DNA from 3 places in the Bradyrhizobium sp. CCGE-LA001 genome. Region 1 is predicted to be linked to each of the others. Evidence: predicted binding sites of a transcription regulator. Region 1 holds the regulator's gene; each other region holds the start of a gene.

Region 1 (5,919 bases):
AACGATCGCGGCGTCGATGCCGCCGGAGGCCGGCGGCTTGCGGTTGCGCTATGCGGCGTTCATGCAGGGCCTGCGCGATGCGATCGATGCGCGCATCCGCGCGACGCTCGAGGGCGACAATCGCGCGATCGCAACGGCGCTGCTCACCGGACGGCGTGATGCCATCAGCGCGCCCGTCAACGACGCCATGTTTGTCTCGGGGCTGGGCCATGTGCTGTCGATCTCCGGCTACCACATGGCGGTCGTCGCCGGCGTCGTGTTCTTCGCAGTGCGCGCGCTGCTGGCGTTGATCCCAGGGCTGGCGGCTGGCTTTGCCATCAAGAAATGGTCGGCAGCCGCCGCGCTGGTCGCGGCCGCGTTTTATTTGCTGCTGTCGGGTGCGGAGGTCGCCACGCAAAGGTCGTTCTTCATGACGGCGGTGGTGTTGATCGCGGTCATGGTCGACCGCCGCGCTATCACCTTCCGCACGCTGGCAGTGGCCGCACTCATCGTGCTCGCGGTCGCGCCCGAAGCGCTGGTGCATCCGAGTTTTCAAATGTCCTTTGCCGCAACGCTCGGGCTCGTGGCGCTGGTGCAGATCGGCATGCCGAACCTGTTTGCCTCGCCCGAACATTCGGCAACGGCGCGTGTCGCGCTGTGGGGCGGCCGCGAGATCGCGATGCTGTTCCTGGCCTCGCTGATCGCGGGGCTCGCGACGACGCCCTATGCTGCCTTCCACTTCCATCGTGTCACGCCTTACGGCGTGCTCGCCAATCTCGGCGCGATGCCGGTGGTCTCGGCACTGGTGATGCCGGCGGGGCTGCTGGGACTGATTGCAGCGCCCTTCGGGCTCGACGGCGTGTTCTGGTGGCTGATGGGGATCGGTATCGACTGGATGGTCGCGGTGTCGCGCTGGGTGGCGGCTCTGCCGGGCGCAGTCGGCCGCATTCCAGCTTTCGGCATCGCGCCGTTGATGGCGGCAAGCCTCGGCATCATCATGATGGGGCTGTTGCGAACGCCCTTGCGCTGGTCCGGTGGCCTGGTGCTGCTGGTGTCCCTCACCTGGGGCCTGTCGGTGCGCCAGCCCGATATCCTGATTGCCGGGGACGGCACGAGCGTCGCGGTGCGGGGCAAGGACGGGCAGCTGCACGTGATCCGAGCGAGCAAGGACAGCTTTCTGCTGAAGGAGTGGCTGGCGGCCGACGCCGATCCGCGCGACGCCGCAACCAATTCGCTGGCCGATGGTGTGTCATGCGACGAAACCGGCTGCGTGACGCCGCTCGCCGACGGGCGGCTGGTCGCGCTGTCCCTGCGCGTCGACGGTCTTGCCGATGATTGCAGCCGCGCCGCGCTGGTGGTGACGGCGCGGCCAGCACCCTCCGGCTGCGCGGCCATGGTGGTCGACCGTCCGCGCCTTGCAAGCCAGGGCGCGCTGGCGCTGACGCAGCGTGGCGACGGGTTTTCGGTTCAGACCGTGAGGGCCAGAGGCACAAGCCGGCCCTGGTTGCCGGCCGGCGCCGGCGAGGGCGATTTCGACGGCAGCCTTGTTCCGAAGACGGCAGCGCCCCGGAGCCGGGACGCAACGCCGGCAGAGACCGACCTGCAGGCTGACGATTGAGCAGATGCGCTACAGATACCAAGCCAGCACGGCGTCTAGACCGGCGCTGCCGATGACCGGCAGGGCCACCATCTGGCTTAGCCCGGCTGCGCGGGCCTCTGCAGCCGCGATCGAGCCGTCATGTGCGAGATCATCGCTAATCGCGGGCATGCCCGTGGCCCAGGCGCCCCCGATGCTCCCGTCGCTCCTGGCGATTGATGTCGTCGCATAGAGTTCGGCAAGGTCGGTTTGCGCGCTGCAATCGCCGGCGCGGAAGACCAGCGCAGAGCGAGCCTCGTTCGGGACCCAGATCTCGAAGCGCCGTGCGATCGGGGTGGCCTGTGCGGAGAGGAAGGTCAGCACCCAGCTCTGGTCGGCGCCGGTGCGGTAGGGCACGCCGACGCCGAGATTGATCCCGATTTCGGCGGCTTCTTCCCAGCGCAGAAAACTCTTGGCGTTGTGCAGGTCCTTGATGATCAGCGGCAGGCCGGCCTTCCAGGTGCGTCCCGGCAGGCCGAAGCCGCGCGGGAATCTGGTGTGGCGGGAGTTGAATTCGAACATGTCGGCGGTGCCATAGTAACCGTCGACAAGCCGCATCTCGTGGGAGACATCGGGGTCGTTGTGCCAGAGCTCGAGCGCCCCGACATGCGCTTCGTCATCGCCGCAGAACAGCACCATCACGGCCTGCAGGAATTCGCCGGCGAAGACCGGCACCGCGACGCCGCATGTGAGGCCCGCTGCGAGCGCCTGATCGGTCCGCTTGAAGTAGGAGTTGGCGAATTTGGTGAGGATCACCGGATGGCCGCTGGCCCACGCTTTGCCGGGCAACCCCTCGTCATAACCGAAGCGCAGATCCTCACTCACGGCTTTGAATGCGGACAGCCCTTCACCGTAGAGGCCGCCGCCGAATTCCAGCCGCATGCGCGTGCGATCGGGCACCCAGAGTTCGACGACGCGAATGAAGGCTTTCATCGACCATGTCCGCTGTGTCAGGTCCCGACAGCATCGGTCATTTGACGGTCGAGCGGACGTTCAAAATTCAGGCAGGGCGGCCCAAACTTCGTGCGCAGAGGCGAAGGGCACTCGGTCGGCTGGTTGGATGTCGCGAGCGCCAAACCGCTCCATGTCGCCGGCCGCGGCCGGCGAATGGCAATTTCAATTCTGGTCTCCGACCTGGACGGCCGGGACGGCGCATCAGCCGATCGGCAGGCGGGGCGTTGGGCTCGGGCGGCTGTCTGCGATGATCTGCGGCTTGTGCTCGCGCTCGCTGACCGGCTGCGTCACGGGCAGTTGCAGCACCGTTGCGCGCTGGCCTTCGACGAGCTGCGTCACCAGCACGTATTTGCCATCAGGAAATTCGATCGCGTCGTGATGGCGATCGGGAATGTGCGGATCGATCTTGCCGAACTTGCCGACGCGGGAGTTGATGGTGCGCGTCCAGATCCAGCGATTGTCGTAACGGACGTTGTCGGCGAAGGCGAGCTCCGTTCCCGGCAGCAGGCAGACGGCCACGGTCGGATCTGCCGCGGAAGCAAAGCCGCGCGTCGAGGTGCCGCGGAACGTCGTGGAGACGATCGTCTCGCCAACTTCGGCGGGACGCGATGCAACGGCATGCAGGCTGTAGTCACACATCGGGTGCTCCTCATGCGAAGATAGCAACCCGCGCCTCTTTCGGAGGCGCAAGCCTCTATCAGAGTGGAAGCATGTAACGCTCTGCTCGGTTGTAGGCGAATCTGCGGCTGGCGTTCGCGAGACGCGATCACATTATCTTTTTCAGATTCACTAGGAACAAAGCTCATTTCAGCGCATTCGGGGACCACGAACGCCTGTGGCCGCGAGCGGTGAGGCATCCTTGTCTGCTCGATCTTTCGAGCTCAGACGCGATGAGCGCTTGGCCGCGACACGCAGAGTGTGTCGTGCTGAATGAGGGCCGGACAATCTGCGCAAGACCGGAAAGACTGCCCAGCCGGAGCGGACGCATCCGCTCCAATCGGGATCATCGGTATCGAATGACCGCCGGGCGGTCAGTACTTGCGGTACAGCCCGATCAGCTTGCCCTGAATCTTCACCCGGTTGGGCGGCAGGATGCGCACCTCATAGGCGGCGTTGGCGGGCTCGAGCGCGATCGAGGCACCGCGGCGGCGGAAGCGCTTGAGCGTCGCTTCCTCGTCGTCGATCAGCGCCACGACGATGTCGCCGGTATCGGCGCTCTCGTTGCGCTGGATCAGCGCCATGTCGCCGTCGAGGATGCCGGCCTCGACCATCGAATCGCCGCGCACTTCGAGCGCATAATGTTCGCCGGAGCCGAGCATGTCCGGCGGGACGCTGATGGTGTGACTGCGGGTCTGCAGCGCCTCGATCGGCGTGCCGGCTGCGATGCGGCCCATCACGGGCACGGCAACCGGACGCTCACCCTCGTCCGCGGGCGGGCTGGAGCTCGCACGGATCTTGCCGAGATTGCCCTCGATCACGCTCGGCGTGAAGCCGCGGCGGTTGCCGGCAGCGGCCTGGAGCTCGGGCAGCTTGATCACCTCGATGGCGCGGGCGCGGTTGGGCAGGCGGCGGATGAAGCCGCGCTCCTCGAGCGCGGTGATCAGGCGATGGATGCCTGACTTCGAGCGCAGGTCGAGCGCATCCTTCATCTCGTCGAAGGAGGGCGGCACGCCGCTTTCCTTCAGACGTTCGCTGATGAACCGCAGAAGCTCGTATTGTTTGCGCGTTAACATCTCGACCAAAGTCCCCCGGTTGATGTCGTTCGATTCCGAGACGCTGTATTGGAGCGGCGAACCGCTACATCCTCGAAACAAATCATGAACGGACACTATATGTTCGATACATGTTCCGCAACTGCTTAATTTACCGTGAACGCCGCAAAGTTCGCGGAACGCGTGTGGGGGATGCGTTCAGGCGGGCAGGCGCAGCACCTCGCAAGGCGTGCCGGCTTCGGCCCTGGGGGCGAACGGCGCGCGCACGAGAAGTGCCTGTGCCGCAGCAAGATTTGCAAGCAGCGAGGAATCCTGGTGGTTGACGGGAATAGCGACGAGCGCGCCGTCATCGCGCTCCTCCAGCCTCGCGCGAAGATAATCCGCGCGCATGTCGTTTGCGCCGACGTCCTTGCCGAGCACGGCGCGCTCGTGGCGATGATGAATCTCGGATCGGCCCGACAGGGCGCGAATCAACGGCACCATGAACAGGAAGGCGCAGACATAGGACGAAACCGGATTGCCAGGCAGGCCGATCACGCGCATCGCCCCCAGGCGTCCGTGCATCATCGGCTTGCCCGGGCGCATTGCGATCTTCCAGAACGCCATCGCGATGCCTTCGTCGCGAAGGGCTTGCTGCACCAGATCGTGGTCGCCGACAGAGGCTCCGCCTGTCGTGACCAGGATGTCGGCGCCGCTCTCGCGCGCGCGGCGGATGCCGGCGGCGGTGGACCCGAGCGTGTCGGCGGCAATGCCGAGGTCGATGGTCTCGGCGCCCTCGCTGCGGGCGAGCGCGTGCAGGGCATAGCCGTTGGAATAGACGATCTGGCCGTGGCCGGGCGTGGAGCCCGGAAACACAAGCTCGTCGCCGGTGGCGAGGATCGCGACCTTCGGACGACGGCAAACGGGAAGCTGTGGGTAATTCATGGCGGCGGCGAGCGCGAGATCGCGCTCGGTGAGGCGGGCCCCCTTGCGCAGCAGCACGTCGCCCTCGGAGAAGTCGACGCCTGCGGGGCGAATGTGCCGCCCTGTAATGGCGGCTTCCTTGACCGTCACGTGCTTGCCGTCGACGACGGTGTCCTCCTGAATCACGACCGCGTCGGCACCGGCGGGAATGACGCCGCCGGTGAAGATCCGCACCGCTTCACCGGTACCAACGGATGCGGCAAATGGCCGGCCTGCTGCAACCTCGCCGATGACCGTGAGCTTGGAATTGATCTCTGCCGCATCGGCCGCGCGCACGGCATAGCCATCCATCGCCGACATGGCTTCCGGCGGCTGCGTGCGCCGCGCTGCGACGTCGCGGGCGAGCACGCGGTGGAAGGCCGCATCGAGTGCGGCCATCTCGTCAGGCAGCGGCTCGGCACCCGCCAGCACCGCGGCAAGCGCGTCGGAAACCGGCATCAGGGCCACGGGTGAACTCCGCAACAAATCAAAGGACACGATCGGTAAGGTTCTAGCCCAGTGAGAGGATCGACGCAAAAGAGGTCTCAATGGAGTGAGAAAGACGCGCTTCCTTTCGGCGCAACTTGGGCTTATCTTTTGTCGATGACAAAATTGCTCGAAAAGGCTCTTCACGCCGTGCGGCAGCTTCCTGCCGATGATCAGGACGAGATCGCGCGCGCAATGCTGGCTTTGACC
Region 2 (5,919 bases), 3.8 Mb from region 1:
GGACCAGGGCGAACGTCAGCGCCATGTGCGGCCTCCATAGTATGCCGCTGCGTGACGAGTTCGCGTATGTCCAGTGGCTGGGCTGCAGGGATCGCTTGCAGCATCCGCAGCATCCGGTCGTCATATAGCGGGTCCCCCTTCTGCTTCGAGGGAGGTATCGGCACTAGTGTAACACTAGCTAATCAATGCGCAGCAATCGCATTTGCAAACGCCTGCCCTACTTCACGTATCGCGCGTTCTTTGTGCTGCCACTCAGGTCGCCCACGACGATCCACTGACTTCTTGAAATTGAGAATGACTTGGTTCGTTGCGCTAAAGCTAAATCCCTTCCTAGCCGTATATTCACCGAGGAATAAACACTGATCCCCTGCACCAAGATAGTGGTGATCTGGGCGGGTCAAATCATCGATCTGAGTAAGCCGGCTAGGAAAGGTGCTCGGAGATGTCGTCATAACTGCGCACTCGGATGGCGCCTTCTTCGGCAAACCGGTGCGGCCAAGTGATGCCCGGCTTGTTGAAACAGCTATCCAAAATAAAGAGCTTTCTCTTCTGCTTCAGCGCATGACGCGCTTGCACAAGCGTTCCCGAGGTCTCTCCCGCTTCTACAATGATCGTGGCCTCAGTGAGAGCAGACATCGTTATGTTTCGTTCCGGAAAAAAAATACGATTCTGCTTTGGCCCCTGGCTCTGCCACCTCTTGATCGGCACCTGCGATATTATCAGAAAGTCTCTTGCAATCGTCTCCTGCAACTCACGATTCTCGGCTGGGTACACTTGGCTAATTGGCGTTCCTAATACAGCGATCGTTCGACCATGCGAGGCGATCGCAGTTTCGTGCGCCACGCGATCAACCCCCTTCGCAAGCCCAGAAACGATCGTGAAGTCGTCCTTCACAAGGCTTCGGACAAGCGTGCGGGTTCGCTTGAGACCATCCTCACTCGGTGAGCGCGTCCCGACGACAGCCACGCAGCGGGAATTAACAAGATCCCACCAGCCCCGGTAATAGAGGACGGCGACGGGGTACTCGGCATCATGCAATCCAAGGGGATACTCCCCCGCGCCTAGAACTCTAACGCCTATGTGCTGGATCTTCGCCTTCGTGAGAGCATCACGAACAACCTCGCCATATCGATCTACCCGCTGCGGCTCGACAAGGTCTGACGGGACGGTGTTCGGTCGCTTATTGAGCTTCTCCGATATAGTTTTGAACGTCGCGCCTGTTTCGTCCCACAGCGCTTCATACGCTCCCATCTCTTTTTGGGGCGAGATGCCAAGCTTGCGATCAGCTGGCGAACCGAGGTCGAGTTCCATCAAGGCTTGTTCCTGTTCTGCACAGCTCAATATCATAGGAACAAAATGAGAACAAATCGTTATTTAGCATCTATCTCACAGTTCGGACGACAAGTCCTGAACCAAATGAACGATCCACTATTTCGTGTGCACTTGGTGGCTATACCCCTACACTTGGGGTGGTCTTCGCCGACCAATTTCCGAACGCCACTTCTTATCGCTACGGACGAGTGGGTTGCGCTCGTTCGCACGTCGACAGTCAAGGGTGGACGTACAACGGCCGCACTGCAGCCGAACGAACGCGAATGAGCCAAGGCGTAAACACCCCGCTCCCCCGTTAACCGTCCATTAACCAACGCAGCCTAGCCTGCGGTAATCGTCCAGCCATCATTAGCTCGAAATGCCTTCCCGGTTCGCTCCAGGAGAAGCGCCGATGTGCGTTGAGTTGTTGACGTATGCCGATCTGGGTGCCCGCCTCGATGTCTCGCGCGAGGCCGCGCGGGCGCTGGCGCGGCGTCGGCGGTTGCCGCGCTCGCGGTCGGCTGACGGCAAGGCCGTGGTGAGCGTCGATCTCACCACACTCCGCTACACGCCCCGCCCGCGACGCGCCCGCCGGACAGACCCGATCGATGCCTCCCTGGCACGGATCGAGGCGGTCAAGATCGAGGTCTTCAAGGCGGAGATCGCGCGGCTCGAGGAGGTCGCAACTGCCTACAGGGCGGTGTTCGAGCGCGAGCGGGAGCGCGCCGATCGCCTCGCCATCGAGCTGACGCAGGCGGCCGCCGAGACGACGGCCGCCAATGCCTGGGCGACACGACTGGAAGACGAAGTGGCGGTTCTGCGCAGCGGTCGCCGCCCCGGCGGCGGGATCGTGGGACAGGCCGCGCTTCGCTTGGGACATCTGGCCGCGGCGATCGTTCAATCAGACCGCGCGGCCCGCAGATAGCACGCGAGACTTTCTCCATCCCCGGCTTGCCGGAGCAATCACGAGGGAATCATGGCTGGCAATATCGATATCCACGAAATGAAGGCCCGCATCGTCGTGTTCGGCGTCGGCGGCGCCGGCGGCAACGCCGTCAACAACATGATCACGGCCGGGCTGCAAGGCGTCGAGTTCGTCGTCGCCAACACCGACGCGCAGGCGCTGGCGATGTCGAAGGCGACGCGCCTGATCCAGCTCGGCACCAAGGTCACCGCAGGCCTCGGCGCCGGCTCGCAACCCGAACTCGGACGCGCCGCGGCCGAAGAGGCGATCGATACGATCCGCGATCAATTGACCGGCGCGCACATGGTGTTCGTGACGGCAGGCATGGGCGGCGGCACCGGCACCGGGGCGGCCCCCGTCGTCGCCCGGGCCGCGCGCGAGCTCGGCATCCTCACCATCGGCGTGGTCACCAAGCCGTTCTACTTCGAGGGCCAGCGCCGCATGCGCTTTGCCGAAGCCGGCATCGAGGAATTGCTGAAGACGGTCGACACCCTCCTGATCATCCCGAACCAGAACCTGTTCCGGGTCGCCAGCGCGAAGACCACGTTCGCGGATGCCTTCGCCCTCGCCGACCAGGTGCTGTATTCGGGCGTCGCCTGCATCAGCGACCTCATCGTCAAGGAAGGCCTGATCAACCTCGATTTTGCCGACGTCCTCTCCGTCATGAAGGAGAAGGGCAAGGCCATGATGGGACGGGGCGAGGCCTCCGGCGAGAAGCGCGTGCTCGCGGCCGCGGTCGCCGCCATCTCCAATCCGCTGATCGAGAACCCCTCGATCAAGCGCGCCAGCGGCCTCATCATCTCCATCACCGGCGGCAGGGATCTCATGCTGTACGAGGTCGACGAAGCCGCAACCCGGATTCGCGACGAGGCCGACCCGGACGCCAACATCATCGTCGGCGCGTCCTTCGACGAAAGCCTCGAAGGCATCGTCCGCGTCTCCGTGGTGGCGACCGGCATCGACAATGTCGACCCGGCGCTCCAGGCGCAGCCGGTGGAAACCGCGCTGACGCAGCTCGCCGGCCGCTTGCGCAACGACGGTCGCCGCATCGCCGATCGCATCGAGCGCAGTGCACCCCTTGCGCAAGCGGAAAGCCCACAGCTCCGCGCCGAGGCCGGTCAGCCCGCAGGGGAACCGGCACGGCCGATCTATGCGCGGCCTGTTGCCGATCGGCCGCTCGATGCCTACGGCCGCGCGATTCCGCGCAATATGGCCGACGAAGACCTGCTCGATATCCCCGCCTTCCTGCGCCGCGCGGCGAGCTGAGCGGGCGCGAGCCGTCTCACTCAATATGTCGTCGGCAAAAGCCGGCGTGCCTGGTCGAAATCGTCATGCCCGTCCCAGTGCCGGGCATCCACGTCTTCGCTATGGCAACAGGAAAGACGTGGATGGCCGGGTCAAGCCCGGCCATGACGAAACGTCTTCAGGCTGCGCAGCGCCGCTTATGCTGCCGTGCTGTGCGGTTTGTCCGCGGCTTCCTTCTTGTCCGTCTCCTTGTCGCGAGACAGCCATGCGGGGAAACGGAGCATGCGATCGTTGGCCTCTTTCGGCGGCTCGATGGGCGGCTCAATGGCCTGGCTCGGAAGATCCAGCATGGCGTGTCCGATCCGCACCGCATCCGCGCGCTGATCCAACTCGCGCAACAGGGGCCCGAGCACGGTATCGATCTCGGTCGCCACCGACACCAGGAAGCTGTTGAGCTCGCGCGCCTCGGGCACGACGGCCGAGGCCTGCTCGACCGCCTTGGAGAGACCATCGACGACAGGTGCAAACGCGCCGGCGGCATGCTTGATTCGCGTCTTGATCGCTTCGATCTCGTTCAGGACGCGATCGCGCTCCCGCCTGCTCTTCTCCTCCGCAAGGCGGGCTTCGATTTCGGCGATCTGCGCCGCGAGCGTCGTGGCTTCGGATGCGAGGGCATCGCGTCGTAGGCGTGCGCGATCGAGATCGCGGCTGAGATTGTCCACTAAATCGTCCTTCCCGAACATTGCTTTGCTCCGTAGGACAGCCGTGACGCTGACAGCCACCCCGTTCAGCGAACGAAAGGCGGCCGGCCGAAATTTCGGTCGCGTCACATGGGCCGACATGGTGACCCCCAGTCGCTCCCATTAGGCGACGGCATGGTTAACAGGTGGTTAATGTCAACAGGTGATGTGCAAATGAGGCACCATGCCGCCAGGGCCGACTTCGTCTCCTCGCCGCCACCGGGTTCCGCTATACTCGCCCGGGTAGCATCACCCGGAGGCGCATCCCATGGAGACCGCAGCCACCACCGACCGCAAGCCCGAGCCCAAACACCTCGTCGTCTGCTGTGACGGCACCGGCAACGAGATCTCGGAGAACATCTCCAACGTCCTGAAGCTGTATCGCTGCCTGCGCAAGACGGACAGGACGCAGCCGCGGCAGATGGTGTTCTACGATCCCGGGGTCGGCACGGTGACGGAGCCGTCGACGTGGCACCGCTGGAAGGCGAACATCAACATGGTGCTGGGGCTCGCCACCGGCTATGGGCTCGATGACAATGTGCTGTCGGCCTATTGCTTCCTGGTTCAGCATTACGCGCGCGGCGACAGGATCTACCTGTTCGGCTTCTCGCGCGGGGCCTACACGGTGCGCGTGCTGGCGGGGCTGATCCACAAGATCGGGCTGATCTCGCCGGAGCAGGCCAACCTCGCAGGCTCGGGCCTGATCGCCTACAAGCAATATTCCGGCACCGGGCGCGGCAACGACGCCGAGGACCTGCAGAACGTCGCATTCGACGAGCAGGGGCCGCTGCCGAAGGACGAATACGACCTTGCCGCGCAGTTCGCGCGCATCACCTCGACGCGCTGGCCGACCATCCACTTCGTCGGCGTGTGGGACACGGTGGCGAGTGTGATCGTGCCGCGCGCCGACCGGGGCTTCCTGCCGAGCCTGGAGGAGCTCGCCTTCACGCTGCGCAACCCCAGCATCAAAATCTTCCGGCAGGCGATCGCGATCGACGAGCGGCGCTGCATGTTCCGCCTGAAGGCGTACGAAGAGCCGCAGGAGTTCTGGAGTAACCGCTATGTGCCCGATGAGAAGAAGGTGCCGCAGGACATTCAACAGGTGTGGTTCGCCGGCGTGCACAGCGACGTCGGCGGCGGCTATCCGGAGGCCGAAAGCGGGCAATCGAAATATCCGCTGCTGTGGATGATCGCGGAGGCGCAAGAGGCGGGGCTGAACTTCAACCCGGCGACGGTGAAGCAGCTTGCCTGGGGCATCCAGCGCAAGAACTCGCCGTTTCACTATGTCGAGCCCGCCTATACCGGCAAGACGGGCACGCTGCACGATTCCATGACGGCGGCCTGGCGGCTGCTGGAGTTCTTGCCGAAGAAGGCCAAGTACCGGGAATGGCCGGCGCGGAAGGTTCATTTCGGCTTCTACATTCCCGATTCCGAGCCGCGCCTCATCCCCGACGGCGCGCATGTGCATGAGAGCGTGGTGAAGCGGATGGCGGTGGAGCCGGAGTATCGTCCGGTGAACATGCCGAAGGATTACGTGACCGTGCCGATGCCGGTGGGGCCGGATGCGGGCCCAGGCAGCGAGGCGGAGCGGATGACGCTGGGCGAGGTTTGAGCGCACGCCTCGTGCTTCGAGACGCTTGCTTCGCAAGCTCCTCAGCA
Region 3 (5,919 bases), 1.4 Mb from region 1:
CGAGAACAGGTCGTGCACCGGCTCGACCGTCCACGGCATGTGCTTGGCGCGGGCGGCGGCGACGGGGGCGAAGAAGCTGCGGTGGTGGATGGAGGGGCCGAGACGGTCGAGTGCGTCGAGATGCTCGGGGACGGCATAGCCCTTGTGCTGCTCGAAACCGTAGCCGGGACAGTCCTGCGCCAGCGCGCACATCAGCCGGTCGCGGGTGACCTTGGCGACGATGGATGCCGCCGCGATCGACAGCACGATGCCGTCACCGCCGATCACGGCTTCGCAGTCGCATTCCGTGTCGAGCCGGTCGCGGCCGTCGACGAACACGTGCCGGGGCCGTTCAGGCAAAGCCACCACCGCGCGCTTGAGCGCCCATAGCGAGGCGCGCAGGATGTTGTCGCGGTCGATCCGCGAAGGCGAGGCGACGGCAACCGAGACTTGCGCGGTGGCGCAGATCTTGTCGAACAGCTTTTCGCGTTCCTCGGCGGTCAGCCGCTTCGAATCGTCGATGCCGCGCGGGATACGATCGGGATCGAGAATCACCGCCGCCGCCACCACGGGACCGGCGAGCGGGCCGCGGCCGGCCTCGTCGCAACCGGCCACCGGCCAGACGCCGCGCTTGATCAGCGCGCGCTCGCGGCGGAAACTCGGCGGCGCGATGGCGATGATGCCTTTCTTGCCAGCCGGAGCTTTGGCTGCCTTGCCAGGCGTAGCCTTCGTCGCAGCATCCTTTGCTGGTGCGGCCCTGGCCGGCTTCCTGACAGACTTGTCCCGAATCATGGCCGGGATCGTGCGCAACCAGCCGGGCCAGCGCAACCGGGAACCCAGGATAATTCCCGTTATTCAGGCCGGCCCTACGCTGCCAGATGCACCCGTCGGTCTTCACCCACCTCGATGCCGGGCGCGACCACGGCCTCCCAGACATGACCGTCGGGATCTGAAAAATAGCCGCAATAGCCGCCGTAATCGGTCTCGCCCGCAGCCTTCAGCAGCCGCGCTCCCTTGCTGACCGCGAAAGCCAGTACGGTATCGACCTCCTCGCGTGTCCGGCAATTCCAGGCGAGCGTCATGCCGCGGAAGGCCTGCGGCCGCGGCTTGTCCGGCAAGGTGGCATCAGCAGCAAGCTGATCCCAGTGAAACAGGGCAAGCACCGGACCGCCGGTATCGTAAAAGGCGACGGCTTCGCCGGTTGCCTTCATCCGGCGCGAGAAACCGAGCGCGTCGTAGAAGGCGATGCTGGTGCGGATGTCGCTCACACCTAACGTAATCACGGTGAGCCGCGGTACCGGCACGATGAGTTCCTTGGCCATGCGAGCTCTTCCACTTCTCCGGTCAGAACAGGCTCAGCTGATCGCCGTTCCGCTTTGGCCGCGCAAAGTGATCCGTCGTCAGCCTGGAGCGCCGCTTGTTGAGGCCGAGCCTGTCGCAGGCGATCTCGAAGCGGCGGCCGATGGTCCAGGCCATTGGGCCGGTTCCCTTCATCCGCTCGCCCCATTTCGCATCGTAGTCGCGGCCGCCCCGCATGTCGCGGATCAGCGTAAAGACGTGACGGTAGCGGTCCGGATAGTTCGCCATCAGCCATTCGCGGAAGAGATCTCGCACCTCCAGCGGCAGCCGCAGCAGCACGTAAGCGGCTTCCTTGACGCCGGCATGGGCGGCGGCATCGAGGATGCGCTCGATCTCGGAATCGTTCAGCGCGGGGATCACGGGTGCGACCATCACCGTGGTCGGGATGCCGGCGTCCGACAGCTGCTTGAGCGCTTCCAGCCGCTTCGGCGGCGTCGCGGCGCGCGGCTCCATGGTGCGTGCAAGCTTCGGATCGAGCGTAGTGACGGAGATCGCGACCTTGGCGAGATTGCGCTCGGCCATCCGTGAAAGAATGTCGATATCGCGCACCACCAGCGCCGATTTGGTGACGATGCCGACGGGATGCCCGGCGCGCTCCAGCACTTCGAGGATGCCGCGCATGATCTTCCGCTCGCGCTCGATCGGCTGATAGGGATCGGTATTGGTGCCGATCGCAATCATGCGCGGCTCATAGCCGGACGCGGCGAGCTCCTTCTCCAGCAGCGCCGGCGCATCGGGCTTGGCCAACAGCTTCGACTCGAAATCGAGCCCGGGCGAGAGGCCGAGATAGGCGTGGGTCGGCCGCGCGAAACAATAGACGCAACCGTGCTCGCAGCCACGATAAGGATTGATCGAGCGATCGAAGCCGATGTCGGGAGAATCGTTGCGGGTGATCACCTTGCGCGAGGTGTCGACGGCGACGCTGGTCTTGAACGGCGGCAGCTCTTCCAGGCTCTGCCAGCCATCGTCGAAGGCGACGCGCGCTTCGGCCTCATAGCGGCCGCTGGCGTTGGACTGGGCACCCCGCCCTCGCCTGCGCGTGCGGTCGATGGCAACGCCAAGTTCTGGAAAGTCCGCGGGTAAATCAGAGTCCGCACCCGCCGGCTCGGAGGGCGCCTTGACCGGCGGGTGCTTGAGAGCATGAGAGGACGCTGGACTCATGACGCGAAGATAGCACGAGCCCGGAACAAATCAAGAACACAAACCAAAAAGCGTTAAAACAACCCCATGCACAGTAGCGCCCACCTTACGGGCGCACGCCTTTGACCTGCCGCAACACCTGCGTCACCCCGATTTCGTTTGATGCCCGTCACGGATCGATCGCGCCGGAACAAAGTTGGTGACGATCGCTGGGTGAAGGTCGGCAACAACATGACAAATCAACAACAATCGCGAGCGGCGAGCAGCGACCTCGATCTGCTCGATCGCTATTGGCGCGCTGCGAACTACCTTTCCGTCGGGCAGATCTACCTGCTCGACAATCCGCTGCTGCGCGAGCCGCTGCGGCCCGAGCACATCAAGCCGCGCTTGCTCGGCCATTGGGGCACGACGCCCGGGTTGAACTTCATCTATGCCCATCTCAATCGCGTGATCCGCGCGCTGGACCTCAGCGTGATCTACATCTGCGGCCCCGGCCATGGCGGCCCGGGCATGGTCGCCAACACCTATCTCGAAGGCAGCTACAGCGAGATCTATCCCGAAATCGCCCGCGATGCGGACGGATTGCGCAAGCTGTTCAGGCAGTTCTCCTTCCCCGGCGGCATTCCGAGCCACGCGGCGCCCGAGACGCCAGGGTCGATCCACGAGGGCGGCGAGCTCGGCTATGCGCTGGTGCACGCCTATGGCGCCGCCTTCGACAATCCTGACCTGATCGTGGCCTGCGTCGTCGGCGACGGCGAGGCAGAGACCGGTCCGCTCGCTGCGTCCTGGCACTCCAACAAGTTCCTCAACCCGGCCCATGACGGCGCGGTGCTGCCGATCCTGCATCTCAACGGCTACAAGATCGCCAACCCTACCGTGCTCGGGCGGATGCGGGACGAGGAAATTCGCAATCTCTTCCGCGGCTTCGGCCACGAGCCGCTGTTCGTCGAAGGCGACGATCCCAGATTGATGCACCAGTCCATGGCGGACGCGCTCGACGTGGCGCTCGCCAGCATTCGCTCGATCCGGCAGCATGCCCGCGATGGACGCACGACGATCGAGCGGCCGCGCTGGCCGATGATCGTGCTGCGCAGTCCCAAGGGCTGGACCGGGCCGAAAGAGGTTGACGGCAAGAAGGTCGAAGGCTTCTGGCGTGCGCACCAGGTTCCCGTTTCAGGCTGCCGCGACAACCCGGCGCACCTTAAAGTGCTCGAAGACTGGATGCGCAGCTACGAGCCGGACAAGCTGTTCGACTCGAGCGGCGCACTGATTCCCGAGCTTCAGGCGCTGGCACCCGACGGCCCGCGGCGGATGGGCGCCAATCCGCACGCCAATGGCGGGCTCCTGAAGAAAGAGCTGAAACTGCCGGACTTCCGCAGCTTCGCCGTGGAGGTGCCGCAGCCCGGCGGCGTCATCGCCGAAGCCACGCGCGAGCTCGGCAAATTCCTGCGCGACGTCATCCGCCTCAACGCCAAGGAGCGCAACTTCCGCATCATGGGCCCGGACGAGACCGCGTCAAACCGGCTGGACGCGGTGTTCGAGGCCACCGAACGCGTCTGGATGGAGCCGACCGAGCCCTACGACGTGCATCTCGCGCAGGACGGGCGTGTGATGGAGGTGCTCAGCGAGCATCTCTGCCAGGGCTGGCTCGAGGGCTATCTGCTCACCGGCAGGCATGGCTTCTTCTCCTGCTACGAGGCTTTCATCCACATCGTCGATTCCATGTTCAACCAGCATGCCAAATGGCTGAAGGTGACGCGCGAATTGCCGTGGCGCCGCCCGATCGCCTCGCTCAATTATCTCCTGACTTCGCATGTCTGGCGCCAGGACCATAACGGCTTCAGCCACCAGGACCCTGGTTTCGTCGATCTCGTCGCCAACAAGAAGGCCGATATCGTCCGCATCTATTTCCCCCCGGACGCTAACACGCTGCTGTGGATCGCCGATCACTGCCTGCGCACCTACAACCGCATCAACGTGATCGTCGCCGGCAAGCAGCCGGCGCCGCAATGGCTGTCGATGCAGGATGCGGCCACGCATTGCGATGCCGGCATCGGCATCTGGAGCTGGGCGGGCACGGAGGATGCGAGTGCAGAGCCCGACGTCGTGATGGCCTGCGCCGGCGACGTGCCGACATTGGAAACGCTCGCCGCCGTCGACCTCCTGCGCAAGGCGCTGCCGGACCTGAAAATCCGCGTCGTCAACGTCGTCGACCTGATGACGCTGCAACCGAGGGAACAGCATCCGCACGGCCTCTCCGGCCGCGACTTCGACGGCCTGTTCACAGCGGACAAGCCTGTCATCTTCGCCTATCACGGCTACCCCTATCTCATTCACCGGCTGACCTATAATCGCACCAACCATGCCGGCATGCATGTGCGCGGCTTTGCCGAGGAAGGCACCACAACGACGCCGTTCGACATGGTCGTGCTCAACAAGCTCGACCGCTACCACCTCGCCATCGAGGCGATCGAGCGCGTGCCTGGTCTCGCGACCAAAGCGGCGGGGATCAAGCAGCAATTCCGCGACAAGCTGATCGAGCACGCCCGCTATGTCCGCGAGCACGGCGAGGACATGCCCGAGGTTCAGGGCTGGGTCTGGCCGAACAGTTCCGGCGGCAACACGCCGGCCGAAGCCGGCGACTGAAGCCATGTCGGACACGGTCCTTGTCCTCAACGCGGGCTCGTCGAGCATCAAGTTCAGCCTGTTCGAGCTCGCGGCATCCGGCCCCGCCCTGCTCTGCAGCGGCCTGCTCGACGAGCACGAGGCAACGCCCAGGCTCGTGGTGAAGAGCCCTATGGGCGAGGATTTGTTCGAGACGCGGAAGGATGCGTCGGATGGGGACAGCGGCCATCTGTTCTTCGACGTGCTGGCGTTCATCGTGGAGCGTTTCGGCGAGCACCGCCTGCGCGCGGTCGGTCACCGCATCGTCCACGGCGGGCCGGACTATTCCGGACCGGTGGCGCTGACGGACGAGGTCTACGCCAGGCTGGAGGCACTGGCGCCGCTGGCCCCGTTGCACCAACCACGTTGTCTGGAGCCGGTCCGCAGCATCAAGGCGATCCGGCCGGATCTGACGCAAGTCGCCTGCTTCGACACCGCCTTCCACCACAGCCTGTCGCCGACGGCGCGCCGCTTCGCAATTCCCAGGCAATTGGAGCAGCGCGGCATCCGTCGCTACGGCTTCCACGGCCTCTCCTTCGAATACATCGCCGGGTGCCTCGCCGAGATCGCGCCGCACCTCGTTGCAAAGCGCACCGTAATCGCCCATCTCGGCAATGGCGCGAGCCTGTGCGCCCTGCGCGATGGCCGCAGCGTCGACACCACGATGGGATTGACGCCGCTCGACGGCCTCGTGATGGGCACGCGCTGCGGCACGATCGATCCCGGCGTGCTGCTCTATCTGCAGCAGCACGAGAACATGTCCGTCGAGCAGGTCCA

Evidence for each region. Region 1 encodes LexA, which represses DNA repair genes until DNA is damaged. Its sites were predicted from a motif close to TGTTCNNNNTGTGTTCNG; they were not measured.
Region 2: BCCGELA001_RS03040 (DNA-processing protein DprA) is a predicted target of LexA. The motif match lies at 1,348-1,365, and genes of this name have one in related genera.
Region 3: BCCGELA001_RS27260 (PA0069 family radical SAM protein) is a predicted target of LexA. The motif match lies at 2,521-2,538, and genes of this name have one in related genera.

What each region holds. Positions count from the first base shown of each region.
Region 1 covers NZ_CP013949.1:4,430,574-4,436,492, reverse strand. The annotation lists gene BCCGELA001_RS20535 (ComEC/Rec2 family competence protein) at 1-1,597, shown strand, start outside; gene BCCGELA001_RS20530 (GAF domain-containing protein) at 1,607-2,548, opposite strand; gene BCCGELA001_RS20525 (hypothetical protein) at 2,771-3,208, opposite strand; gene lexA (transcriptional repressor LexA) at 3,601-4,302, opposite strand; gene BCCGELA001_RS20515 (molybdopterin molybdotransferase MoeA) at 4,480-5,691, opposite strand.
Region 2 covers NZ_CP013949.1:642,230-648,148, reverse strand. The annotation lists gene BCCGELA001_RS35665 (hypothetical protein) at 1-104, opposite strand, end outside; gene BCCGELA001_RS03040 (DNA-processing protein DprA) at 424-1,311, opposite strand; gene BCCGELA001_RS03035 (hypothetical protein) at 1,724-2,236, shown strand; partial or broken gene ftsZ (cell division protein FtsZ) at 2,288-3,538, shown strand; gene BCCGELA001_RS03025 (hypothetical protein) at 3,718-4,263, opposite strand; gene BCCGELA001_RS03020 (DUF2235 domain-containing protein) at 4,529-5,872, shown strand.
Region 3 covers NZ_CP013949.1:5,823,521-5,829,439, forward strand. The annotation lists gene BCCGELA001_RS27250 (ribonuclease HII) at 1-771, opposite strand, end outside; gene BCCGELA001_RS27255 (VOC family protein) at 846-1,301, opposite strand; gene BCCGELA001_RS27260 (PA0069 family radical SAM protein) at 1,324-2,499, opposite strand; gene BCCGELA001_RS27265 (phosphoketolase family protein) at 2,710-5,124, shown strand; gene BCCGELA001_RS27270 (acetate/propionate family kinase) at 5,129-5,919, shown strand, end outside.